3 regions of the Pseudoalteromonas sp. MEBiC 03485 genome follow, and region 3 is predicted to be linked to each of the others. Evidence: predicted binding sites of a transcription regulator. Region 3 holds the regulator's gene; each other region holds the start of a gene.

Region 1 (4,273 bases), 460 kb from region 3:
CCAGCAAAGTGTCTTTTAGCATCGGTGGAAATTTATCAAGCGGTACAAACTCACGATCTTGTTTTGAGTCATTACCAATTCGGGCAATTTGTACCGGCTCTAATCGCGCGCTGTTTAAACGACGACCAAACTTATCTTTGATTGTTGCTAACTTTTGCCCCGAAAAGCGCAGCTCAATTACTTGTGAATCTTCTAGGCCATCATAAAACTCAAACTCACGGCGATACACTTTAATACTATTGGCTGATTTAACATACTGACCGGTACGGCTTAGCTTATTTACAGATGAGTAATTTAAGCGGTTCAATTCCCAAATAACCTCTTGCTGAGACAAGTATTGCCCAGGATAAAAGCTCATTGCACGGGCATAAACTTGTGCTGGTAACTGCCATTTATTGCCTTCAAACTGACGGGTAATTTTGGCATCTAAATAAATTAGATACAGCACCATAGCAATAATCAATGCGAGCGAAAGCTTCCAAAAGATTGACCAAAGTTTTCTTGTTACACTGGCTTTAGCTGGGCCTTTGGGTGCGCGTGAGCGCTTAGTGGTATTTTTCTTTGATGTCGCCTTAGGTTTGCTAGACGACTTTTTTGCAGGAGTTTTTTTATCAGCCATTGAGTTCGCTATTGGTCAGTTAATTTTACAGGAATACACCTTAAACAGCGCAATGTTAACACCTGTAAAATTAACAGTCACTTAAACTCGTTTAGCGAGTACACAGCCATAGCGAGTGGATCACTGCTGGTATAAAAAAGATGAAGCATAAAATAATGTTAATCACTAAGTCTTTGCCTGCACCTGCTTTTAAAAATACTGCCACAGGCGGTAAAAATAGTGAAATGATTATAAGTAAGAGTTTGTTATCCATAGTTTTTCCTTATTAGTTTGGAATTTAAAGCATAGTTCAAAAATAACTATTTCGCTTATTAGAAAAAAGTTATTTAAATGCAAAAAAGCCCTACCTAAGTAGAGCTTTGATTTGAACACACAATGATATTGTTAGGTACGTGCTACTGCACGCACTGAGATTAGTTACTGCGAACTGATACAAACTCAGGGTAAGCATCAATACCACAGTCATGTTGATCCATACCGTTCAACTCTTCTTCTTCGGTAACACGGATACCCATGGTATTTTTCAGGATTGCCCACACGATTGATGATGCGATGAACACAAACCCTAAGATACATACTAAGCCAATTAATTGATTAACAAAGGTTGCATCTGAGTTTGAAAGTGGTACTAGCATGATACCTAATGAACCACACACACCATGTACAGAGATAGCACCCACTGGATCATCAATTTTTGCTTTATCAAGCGCAACAATACTAAACACAACCAGTGAGCCACCTAATAGACCAAGTAAACAAGCAAGTAATGGAGTTGGTGATGCTGGCTCAGCAGTAATTGTTACAAGACCTGCTAATGCACCATTTAGAACCATAGTTAAATCAGCTTTACCCCATAACACTTTACACACGAATAGTGCTGCAATAGCGCCACACGCTGCTGCTGCATTAGTGTTTAAGAAGATTTTACCTACTGCTGTTGCATTTTCAGCGTCAGAAACAAGTAGTTGTGAACCACCGTTAAAACCAAACCACCCCATCCAAAGGATTAATGTGCCAAGTGTTGCTAACGGTAAGTTAGAACCTGGAATTGGATAGATTTCACCGTTTTTACCGTATTTACCTTTACGAGCACCTAGGAAAAGTACACCAGCTAGCGCTGCCGCAGCACCTGCTCCATGAACGATTGCAGAACCAGCGAAATCAACAAAGCCCATTTCAGATAAGAAGCCTGCGCCCCAAGTCCAGTAACCTTCGATTGGGTAGATAAAACCGGTTAAAACAACAGTAAAAACTAAGAATGCCCATAGCTTCATACGCTCAGCCACCGCGCCAGATACGATTGACATAGCCGTCGCTACGAACACAACTTGGAAGAAGAAATCAGACTCTAAAGAGTGGTCCGCATCAGCAGCTTGAGTGCCAATTAATGCGCCAAATGAAGGAATGAAACCGCCTTCTGCATTATCAACATACATGATGTTGTAACCCACTAATAAAAACATAGTGCAGGCAATAGAAAATAGTGCAACGTTTTTAGTTAGGATTTCTGTTGTATTTTTTGCACGCACTAAACCTGCTTCCAGCATAGCGAAACCAGCCGCCATCCACATTACTAAAACACCCGACATTAAAAAGTAAAAAGTGTCGAGTGAGAACTTCAACTCTACGATAGTGTTTTCCATAATTCCCCCTTAAATTGCTTCTTCATCTAGTTCGCCCGTACGAATACGAACGATTTGGTCTAAGTCGTAAACAAAAATTTTGCCGTCACCAATTTTGCCTGTTGAAGCAATTTTTGTGATGGTTTCAACTACGCGTTGACAATTTTCGCTACGAGTTGCAATTTCAAGTTTGATTTTTGGAATAAAATCGACTTGGTATTCAGCTCCACGATATAGTTCAGTATGACCGCGTTGACGACCAAAGCCTTTTACATCAACAACTGTCATCCCCTCAATGCCTAAATCAGCCAATGCTTCACGTACATCATCAAGTTTGAATGGCTTTATTATTGCACTAATCATTTTCATAGTGGCCCCCTTCGGACGCTTATTGTTATCCTGTTGGTTTATACAATCCAACCTTTGTGCCATTATTTTTTATTCTTTAATTTCAATTACTTATTAATAAAAACTAGTTTTTGCACAAAAAAAATGCACCCTAATGGTGCATTTTTTTAACAATTAGCCAGCGCTGGTGCATTAAGCACAACTATAACTGAACTAAGCAGTTCCGATCTTGCTGTTTGGCTTGATATAAGGCTTTGTCAGCAATGCGCATCGCAGCTGTAAGTGATACTTTTTGGAATAGGGTCATACCGATGCTCATCGTTAATGAATAAGGCTCACCGTTAATTGAAAAAGCATGACTCGCTAACTGCTCTCTGAAAATATTGAGTTTAGATTCTGCGTTAGCTAAGTTCATATTGTGCAGAACCACTGCAAATTCTTCGCCGCCAATTCTAGCGATAGTGAAGTCATCAAATTTAGTCTTTAAAAATGAAGACACTTGTTTTAGAGCCTGATCACCTGCTTCATGACCAAACTGGTCATTCACATTTTTAAAGAAGTCGATATCAAGCAAGGCCAGTACGTTTTCTTGCTCAACATTTTTAAGTAATTTTTCTGCGTATTGATAAAAATAGCGACGATTATGCAAGCCAGTTAAATGGTCGCGGTAGGCGCTTTCTTTTATATCGGCTATTAAAGCAAGCTGCTCCATGGTTTGCATAACACGGCAATGAAATTCTTCATTCATAAACGGCTTAGTTAAAAAGTCGTTAGCGCCGTATTTAATAAATCGCGCCGATAAACCATGCTTACCGGCACCTGATAAACCGATAATTGCTAAATCATCACGACCACGGAAATTTCGTACCGCTTTAACTAGCTCAAAACCGTCCATTGTTGGCATTGCATAGTCTGTAAGTAACAACTTAATCTCAGGGTCGTCTTTTAACATTTGCAATGCTTGCTCACCATCTTGGGCATCGCGTACATCAAATAATTGCTTTTCGAGCATTTGCTTCATTAAAGTGCGGCTTAGTACTGAGTCATCGGCTACTAGCGCTTTACTCCCATCATTTCTAAGTAGTTGCGCAACAAGCTTTATCGCATAATGATATGAATCACGGTTATCTTTAACCACGTAATCTACTACACCAAGCTCTAACATTTGCTGGCGAATATATTCATCAATCTTTGATGTCAGGACCACGGTTGGAATATTTTTTGATAAGGTGTATTTAGCTACTTCGCCATTCATCGCATCAGGTAGCGTTAAATCGACTAAGGCTAAGGTGTAATCGTGCTCTGATATTAAAGAGACGCCCTCTTTTAAAGACCACGCAAAGTCAACAGCTACATCTAAATAGTGAGCAGCGAGATGACGTAACACTTGCTGTACTACTTTACTGTCTTCGACGACTAATACTCTTTGCATTGCAACTTCTCTTTTCTAAGCACGTGTACACAGATTATAAACACGCTAAATATACGTTATTTTTTAATCTAGCTAAATAATTAAGCAAAATATCTTTGCTAAAAAAATGCACTTTTTTGTAATCGTTCAGCATTTCCGGTTATTTTACTATTTAACAGCTAATATTGGTCACTAGTCTCATTAGTTTGTCATCGAGTTGGCTTTACTTTTTAATAGCTGCAATTCGAATAATAAGGAATCAACATGAAACTA
Region 2 (4,273 bases), 3.1 Mb from region 3:
TAGCCGATTGGTGTAATGCAAGAGCTAATTAACGCTAGCTGTTGCAGATTGGATTGACTCATTTTTTAGCACAAAATACGGGATCACTTTTTGTGCGCTGGCAATAACAAGTTTTGAGTTTAAATTAATCACTCGCGCATTCACTTCTACACCATTTGGGCGATATATAAGCGTGCCTGTAAGTACATGGCTGGCAATGCGACGCTCGGCTAACTCTTCTATATCACGCGACATCACAAAATCACCACGTGAGGTCACACTAATTACATCCATCGCTTTAAAATCAACAACCCCAAAGCCAAATTTCTGCAGCTGGTGCAGCATTGTTTCCGATAGTTGATTACCAAGTTGAGAGCTGGTTTTTAAGCTTGCATCTAAATCGACAAAAGAAGTAATAGCAATTCCTAACTCACTTTCTTGTTGCATAGTATCAACTAATTCAAGCGCCATTTGCTCGACATAATTGACAACTGTTTTATGATGTTGATATGGCACAAATAGACGATGGTTAGCGTTATCCTGCTGCATGTCGTTTTGTTCAACTGCTTGCAGCATAGCAACGTAATCTAACTGACCATTTGCTGAAGCCTGTGCGTTTTTCGGCTCTGCTGATTGCTCTGGCAGCAATTGGCAGCCGGATAGCGCGAGCGTTAACGATGCTAAGATAAAACCTTTCATAGCTTACTCACTTGCTTGTTTTAGTGTAATACCATCACTACGGTTGGTGCTATCAAGGGCATCAACCACTGATTGCGGGATAAAACCCTGCGCTGACCCTACAACCGCTTTACTTGCTAAGCCAACAATACGGGCATTAACGAGCACACCACTTTGATGATTAACCAAGGTACCTGCCAATACATAATTAAAATTTTGATCTTGGCTTAGCTCTAAATAATCACGACTGAAAACATAGTCACCACTTGGCGTGACACGCATATAATCAGTAGTTTTAAAGTCAATGACAGGTACACCAAATGCGTGCAGTTCATGAATGAAACTTTCGGCAATTTGATTACCTAGCAAATTCGTTGAGTTGTAATCAGCATCAAGGTACACAAAACTTGAAACAGCAACCGGCGTGGTATCGCTAACATATTGCAAATTTTCAACTAAGTCTTGCATGATGCCACGCACATAATGATTAATATTTTTACGCGTTGGTGCAGCGGTAAAAGTGCTGTTGTTCATCACCGCCTTATTAGTTTGGAACACACTGTCGTTACTATGCGGCGCGGCGACTTCTCTTTGCGCAGTTAACTGAGGCTCATTATCATGCTGTGTTGCATCACCTGTTAACATCGAAGAGCAACCAAAGCCTAAAGGCAAACATAAAGTTAAAATTAAACGTTTCATTAAATGAGTTCCTCTTAATATTCGCTTCGATACAACTGGCCATCACGCTGCTGAACTTTTTCAGCTCCCCACATGACATTAATGGGGATCTCGGTGCTTGCTGCTGACACTATTCGCAGATCTTTGGTATTTACCAATCGGGCGTTAACTATGTAGGCATGTTGTTGCCGCGTCAGTGTGCCGGTAATAACAAAGTCAATATTCTGACGTTGACGTAAGGTATTTACATCACGACTAAGTACACTATCGGCCGATTGCTGCAAATTTAAAGTATTTTCTAACCGATACTCGATAGTATGAAAACCAAGCTGAGTAAATTGCGTTAATAAACTTTCTTGAATTTGCTGACTTAAGCCACTGCCCTGATCTTCTGCTAAATCAGTTCCTAAGCCATCAGCCATATAAAAACTGGTAACAGCAATACGAGCATTACCTTTATAAGGGCCTTGAATACGGCTCAACTGACTGCTTAAATCAGCAACGTATTGATGCACCGTATATGGTGCCATTGGCGATTTTGGAGTTTCTCTAGGGGGCGCACTTTGTGGCTCTTCAGTTAAGCTACAACCCACCAACACTAAAAAAACTGAATAAAATAACAGGCGCATAATTGCCATCCTCACTAAACTTAGTAAGTACAAAGCAATAATTATGCCTAAGTATTATTATTTGCTAGATATAGCTAGATAATAGTGAAGCAAGAAACTCTGTGATTAAAGAAAGTAAGCCGCTTTGTAATGGATCTGTTTTAAGTTATTAATCGCTACTCAGACTGAGTATGTGAGGTTGTTAAAACAGGAATAGCAAAGTTAGTTGACGCAAAAGCAGTAGCTACAGTACCTGTCCAACAAAAGGAGCTGTCACACAAGTTTGCCCTAGCTTTTTTACTATTTCACAAAATGCAGTAGCTTGAGTATAGTTTGTAAATGGACCAGCTCTTAGTCCATACACGGTTACGCCTTTGTGCTCACGCTTTTTAAAACGAAAATCCAGGCCATGCAAAACATCAGGGTAGTCTCGCTTTAGCTCTAATACACGGTGACTTACTTTTGTCGGTGTTAAATATAAACCTAATTGCACGCCCGGTTCTACTGCTTTGGCTGCTGCAATAGCTGCGCTTTGTGAATGCGTAAATGGTTGCTCAGGCTGGCTATGCTCTTGGCTCATCATACAGGCTGTTAAAACAGTTAAGCTGATGGCTATCAATAGGTATTTAGAAAAAATAGAAAAATGCATGATTACGTCGATTCTCAAAAACAGGCTTAAAACATAGCAATAAAAATGCCACCTTTAGAATGAACTTTAACCCTAAAAATATATTCGGTTGTCAGTGTAGTTACCAACCCAGCAATCAATTCCTTGCCGCTTAATAGCCTCACAATCGGCTTTGGCATTTTTCAAGTACTTATAACGGCCAAACTTAAGGCGATAATAAGTATGCTCATTTACTTTAGTAACTTCGATATTAAGTATCGGTTTTCCTTGGAAGATATTCGGCGCACGCTTAACCATTTTTTTAAATGAATAGGCAAGGCTTTGTTCTGATTCAACAGACATAAGCTGTAAAGCAAAACTGTAATTGTGCTCAGGAAACTCCGTTTTGTTTGATGACTCAGAGACAGAGTTGAGATCGATATCTTGAATCTGCTTAACATTTTCAACTGATTTATAGTTTATTGCTGCTTTATCTGGGCTCGTTTGAATTAGTACACTAAAAGTATCTGATTGCTTAAACGCTTTGTTAAAAAGGTAAGTAATATTAATATTTTTATTTTTAAGAATAGAAGGCAATGGGTTATTACTACAGCCAGCTACAGCTAGTAACACCATCAGGTATAAACTGTAACGCAAAGACTTTAAGTAACATTTCATAATCAGGATTCTTTAAAGTACCATTAAAATTAGCTTCTTATTAAAAGAAGAGCATATTGTTAGTACTTACCTGTACATCAACACTTAAAAGATAATTTGAGATATAAAACGTAACCACTAACGAATTAACGTTTCGACTATAACCTTTGTGTTAGTTATTTTTGGAAAACAGCCATAAACGAAACTATTCATTTACATTCAATAGTAACAATGCGTTAAGACAAAGGTATATCAGAAAAATCCTTTATTGGGTAATGATCGACAATTGTAAGGTTTATGTAAATAATAAAAAAGTGCCATATAGGCACTTTTATGAAGTAATTTTTGACTAGAAATCTAAATTGCTTATTTTACCAGCGACTTTATGAAGTCTGTAAGCTCACCTTTGAATTCATCACGACGCAGTGCAAACTCAACAATCGCTTTTAAATAACCAATTTTACTGCCGCAGTCATGGCTTTTACCTTTCATTGAGTAGGCATCGACAGTTTCTTTTTCCATTAGCATAGCAATCGCATCTGTTAATTGGATTTCATCGCCTGCGCCTGCAGGAGTTTTTGCAAGTAATGGCCAAATATTTTTGCTCAATACATAACGGCCAACAACAGCAAGATTTGAAGGTGCTTGCTCAATCGGAGGCTTCTCAACCATGTTTAAAATTGCAGCACTTTCACCTTGCTGGATTTTTACATCACCTAAGTCCACTACACCAAATTTATCTACTTCATTTTGCGGAACAGGCTCCACCATAATTTGGCTCTCACCTGTGCTTTCAAAGCGCTGGATCATTTCGGCTAAGTTATCTTTTTTAAGGTCGCTGGCCACATCATCAATGATCACATCCGGTAAGATAACTACAAATGGTTCATTACCTATGATAGGTGCTGCGCAGTTGATAGCATGGCCAAGACCTTTAGCTTCACCCTGACGAACTTGAATAATCGTTACATCTTTCGGGCAGATTGATTGCACTTCTGCAAGTAACTGACGCTTAACACGCTTTTCAAGCGTTGCTTCTAACTCAAAACTGGTATCAAAGTGGTTT
Region 3 (4,273 bases):
AAGATATAAAAGCAGAAAACATTAATGTCGACATTAATAAAATGACCATGTTTTCAAAGCAACCTGTAACACTAACAGGACCGAATTTAAAGATTACCGGTAAAGGCTTAAAAGCCGATTTAAAAACCGAAATTGTTGAGTTAACTAACCATACACGAACCATATACTATGACCAATAAACTGAAGAAATTACTCCTGATCCCAAGCTTATTGATTGCGTTTTCCGGCACCGCTGCCGAGCAAACTGGCGCACAAATTAGCATTAGCTCAGATCGCCAAGTTGGTAAACTAAAAGATGGCGTTGGCATATTTGAAGGTAACGTAGAGATCGTGCATGGTAATCGTCGTATTACAGCAGAACGTCTTGAAGCACACGGCGGTGATACCGAAGGTACAGTAGAGCTAATTATTGCAACAGGCAAACCAGCTTACTTCGAAGAAAAACAAACGGATGGTTCCGTAATGAGCGCCAGTGCTGAAGAAGTTCGTTATGATGTTGCGAAACGCTTCTTAACCTTAAACGGTGAAGCTGAAGTTACCCAAGCTGGTCAAAAAGTAACAGCGAAAAGCATTACCTATGATATGGCTCAGCAGCTTATCAGTGCTGAAAAAGACGAAAACTCATCAGATCGTGTACACACTATTTTAGTACCTGTTGAAAATAAAAAAGACAATAAAGGCCAACCATGAGCACATTAAAAGCAGAGCTTTTAGCTAAGAGCTACAAAGGCCGCCAAGTGGTTAAAAATGTCGGTCTGGAAGTTGAAGCAGGCAGTATTGTTGGCTTGCTTGGCCCAAATGGTGCTGGTAAAACCACGACTTTTTACATGATTGTAGGCCTAGTTCCGAGCGACAAAGGTAAAATTAGCATCGATGATAACGATATTACCCTTTTGCCAATGCACAGCCGTGCGAGGTTGGGTATTGGTTATCTACCGCAAGAATCTTCGATTTTTCGAAAGTTAACAGTTTACCAAAACTTGATGGCTATTTTAGAGACTCGTAAAGATCTAAATAAAACCACGCGGGAAGAAACTCTAAATAGCTTATTAGATGAATTTAGCATCCAACACATCCGTGATAGTCAAGGTATGGCTCTATCTGGTGGTGAACGTCGCCGCGTTGAAATTGCTCGCGCATTAGCCGCTAATCCTAAATTTATCCTTTTAGATGAGCCTTTTGCTGGTGTTGATCCAATTTCAGTGTTAGATATAAAGAAAATTATTGAGCACCTAAAAAATCGTGGTATTGGTGTACTAATTACTGACCATAATGTTCGAGAAACCCTTGATGTTTGTGAAAAAGCCTACATTGTTTCTCATGGGGAGCTAATTGCATCAGGCACACCTGAGCACGTATTAGCTGACCAAACTGTACGCGATGTTTATCTAGGCGAGCAATTTAGGCTGTAACCATTACGCCACCGACTAGAGCATCTGCTAGACTTATAACAATGACAATAAATCGATAATAACTTAACTGTCTTTGCACAGTTATCGATAACTTAAAAAAAGGATTGTTAGGGATACATGAGGCAATCATTACAGCTGCGCATGGGCCAGCAACTTACAATGACTCCACAACTGCAACAAGCTATACGTTTGTTGCAGCTCAGTACATTGGATCTCCAACAAGAAATTCAAGAGGCGCTAGATAGTAACCCTTTACTTGAAGTGGAAGAAGCGGATTACAACGAAGAAAGCATCGGCAAAAATGAGCAAAAAGCTGAATCTGACGATGTGCAAGTCAGCGCTTCTGCAGACGAAGCACCTAGCGAATATGAACAAGAAAGCAGTGATGCTCTAAATAAAGACACTGTAAGTGACGATTTAGCCATGGATGTTACATGGGATGAGTACATGAGTGCCGCTCCATCAACATCATCAGGGCCAATGCCAGAAGATGAATCTATTTATCAAGGTGCATCGACCGAAACCCTTCACGAATACCTTATGTGGCAATTACAGCTAACTCCCTTTAGTCCGACTGATGAAGCGATTGCTGTGGCAATTGTTGAGGCTATCGATGACTCTGGTATTTTAACGGTAAGCTGTGAAGATATCGTCGAGAGCTTTAATCAAAATAGTGATGAAGAAGAAATCGAACTTGATGAAGTCGAAGCGGTCCTAAAGAGAATTCAATTGTTTGATCCTGTCGGTATTGGGGCGCGTAGTTTACAGGAATGCCTGTGTATTCAACTTCGCCAATTCGATGCAAACACGCCATATTTAGCTGAAACTAAAATGGTTTTATCTGAGCATATCGAATTATTAGCGAGTCGCGACTATCGAACTTTGATGAAAAAGACTAAGCTTAAAGAAAATGAGCTTAAAGAAGTAATGACGCTAATTCACAGCTTAAACCCTAAGCCTGCGGATAGCATAGTACGCGAAGAGTCTGAGTACGTCATACCTGATGTATCAGTGAAAAAAGTAAAAGGTCGCTGGGTGGTTGAGTTAAACCCAGATAGTATGCCAAAGATTAGAGTGAACAGCCAATATGCGGCTATGTCTCGCTCTGTTAAATCAAGTAGCGACAGCCAATTTATTCGCTCTCACTTACAAGAAGCAAAGTGGTTTATTAAGAGCTTAGAAAGCCGTAACGATACACTATTAAAAGTGACCAACTGTATCGTTCAACAACAACAAGCTTTCTTTGAGCATGGCCCAGAAGCAATGAAGCCGATGGTGCTAAATGATGTTGCTGAAATGGTCGAAATGCATGAATCGACGATTTCACGAGTAACAACGCAAAAATATATGCATACCCCTAGGGGTATCTTTGAGTTGAAATATTTCTTCTCAAGCCATGTCAGCACTGAAAATGGTGGTGAGTGTTCTTCAACAGCAATACGCGCTTTAATCAAGAAGTTAGTCGCTGCAGAAAACTCGGCTAAACCATTGAGTGATAGCAAAATTGCAGATATATTGGCTGAGCAAGGAATTAAAGTAGCTAGACGTACAATTGCAAAATATCGTGAGTCTCTAGCAATACCTCCGTCTAATCAGCGTAAGAGTTTGATTTAGACGTTTTACATAGAAGGAAAAATGCTTATGCAACTAAATTTAACTGGTCGTCATGTAGAAATCACTGATTCATTAAGAGACTATGTAAACACCAAGTTTGCGAAACTAGAAAGGCATTTTGACCATATTAATAATGTTCATGTCATTCTAGATGTAGAAAAATTAAGCCAAAAAGCAGAAGCAACTTTACATGTAAACGGAGGCGAATTGTTCGCTTCTACAGAACATCAAGATATGTACGCAGCCATTGACTCGTTGATCGATAAGCTTGATCGCCAAGTCATTAAACACAAAGAGAAATTAGCTCGACATTAAATTATGAAACTAAGTTCACTTACTAATCAGGACTGCAGCAAAGCTGCGGTCCTTTTTAATAGCAAAAAAAGAATTCTTGAATATATCAGCGAACTGGCTCACCAGCAGCTTCCTCATTTATCTCAACAAGATATCCTAAATGCTTTACTCAACCGAGAGAAGCTAGGTAGCACCGGTATTGGCCGAGGTATTGCTATTCCACATGGCCGAATGAGTGGCGCCGATGAACCTCAGGCGTTTGTCATAGTGAGTGAATCCCCAATCAATTTTGATGCAATTGATAATCGCCCTGTTGACATTTTCGTAGCACTCATCGTACCAGATGGTGACTCTCAGCTTCATCTAAAGACCTTATCAACAATTGCTGATAGACTTAAAGATAAAGAGTTTTGTAAACAGCTGCGTAGTGCTACTACCGATCAGCAACTGTTTCAGGTTATATCAGCAGAGGCATAAATGGAATTAATCATTATCAGCGGTCGCTCAGGCTCAGGTAAATCGGTCGCTTTACGAGTACTTGAAGACTTAGGTTATTATTGCGTTGATAATATTCCAGTCAATTTACTGCCTTCGCTCGTGCGTAGCGTATCAGATAACTACGATAAAATAGCGGTCAGTATTGATGTGCGTAACCTTCCAAAAGAGCAGCAAGAATTTAATGATATTCTTGAGTACCTTCCTGGTTTCGCAAATCCAACACTTTTTTACTTAGACAGTGATGACCAAACCCTGATAAAACGCTTTTCAGAGACTCGTCGTTTACACCCATTATCCATTGATTCTTTGCCACTTGATCTGGCTATTAAACAAGAAAAAGTCTTACTCGATGTGTTGATCACTCGTGCTGATTTTATGATTGATACCACAGATCTCAGTGTTCATCAGTTAGCAGAATCAATTCGCGAAAAGATTTTGGGTAAAAAGGATAAAAA

Evidence for each region. Region 3 encodes sigma-54, which starts transcription at its own class of promoters, with help from an activator protein. Its sites were predicted from a motif close to GTTGGCACGNNNNTNGNNT; they were not measured.
Region 1: a site for sigma-54 is predicted at 2,656-2,674, ahead of EVU92_RS00055 (P-II family nitrogen regulator). Genes of this name have one in related genera too.
Region 2: a site for sigma-54 is predicted at 1,997-2,015, ahead of EVU92_RS16390 (FlgO family outer membrane protein). Genes of this name have one in related genera too.

Annotation. Positions count from the first base shown of each region.
Region 1 covers NZ_SGBT01000001.1:10,752-15,024, forward strand. The annotation lists gene mrcB (penicillin-binding protein 1B) at 1-619, opposite strand, end outside; gene EVU92_RS00045 (YqaE/Pmp3 family membrane protein) at 711-872, opposite strand; gene EVU92_RS00050 (ammonium transporter) at 1,033-2,262, opposite strand; gene EVU92_RS00055 (P-II family nitrogen regulator) at 2,272-2,610, opposite strand; gene EVU92_RS00060 (diguanylate cyclase) at 2,792-4,021, opposite strand; gene EVU92_RS00065 (carboxypeptidase) at 4,265-4,273, shown strand, end outside.
Region 2 covers NZ_SGBT01000001.1:3,559,904-3,564,176, forward strand. The annotation lists gene EVU92_RS16380 (FlgO family outer membrane protein) at 25-678, opposite strand; gene EVU92_RS16385 (FlgO family outer membrane protein) at 682-1,356, opposite strand; gene EVU92_RS16390 (FlgO family outer membrane protein) at 1,371-1,964, opposite strand; gene EVU92_RS16395 (SPOR domain-containing protein) at 2,188-2,592, opposite strand; gene EVU92_RS16400 (SPOR domain-containing protein) at 2,665-3,228, opposite strand; gene galU (UTP--glucose-1-phosphate uridylyltransferase GalU) at 3,574-4,273, opposite strand, start outside.
Region 3 covers NZ_SGBT01000001.1:467,499-471,771, forward strand. The annotation lists gene lptC (LPS export ABC transporter periplasmic protein LptC) at 1-179, shown strand, start outside; gene lptA (lipopolysaccharide transport periplasmic protein LptA) at 169-690, shown strand; gene lptB (LPS export ABC transporter ATP-binding protein) at 687-1,412, shown strand; gene EVU92_RS02170 (RNA polymerase factor sigma-54) at 1,530-3,026, shown strand; gene hpf (ribosome hibernation promoting factor) at 3,054-3,341, shown strand; gene ptsN (PTS IIA-like nitrogen regulatory protein PtsN) at 3,345-3,797, shown strand; gene rapZ (RNase adapter RapZ) at 3,798-4,273, shown strand, end outside.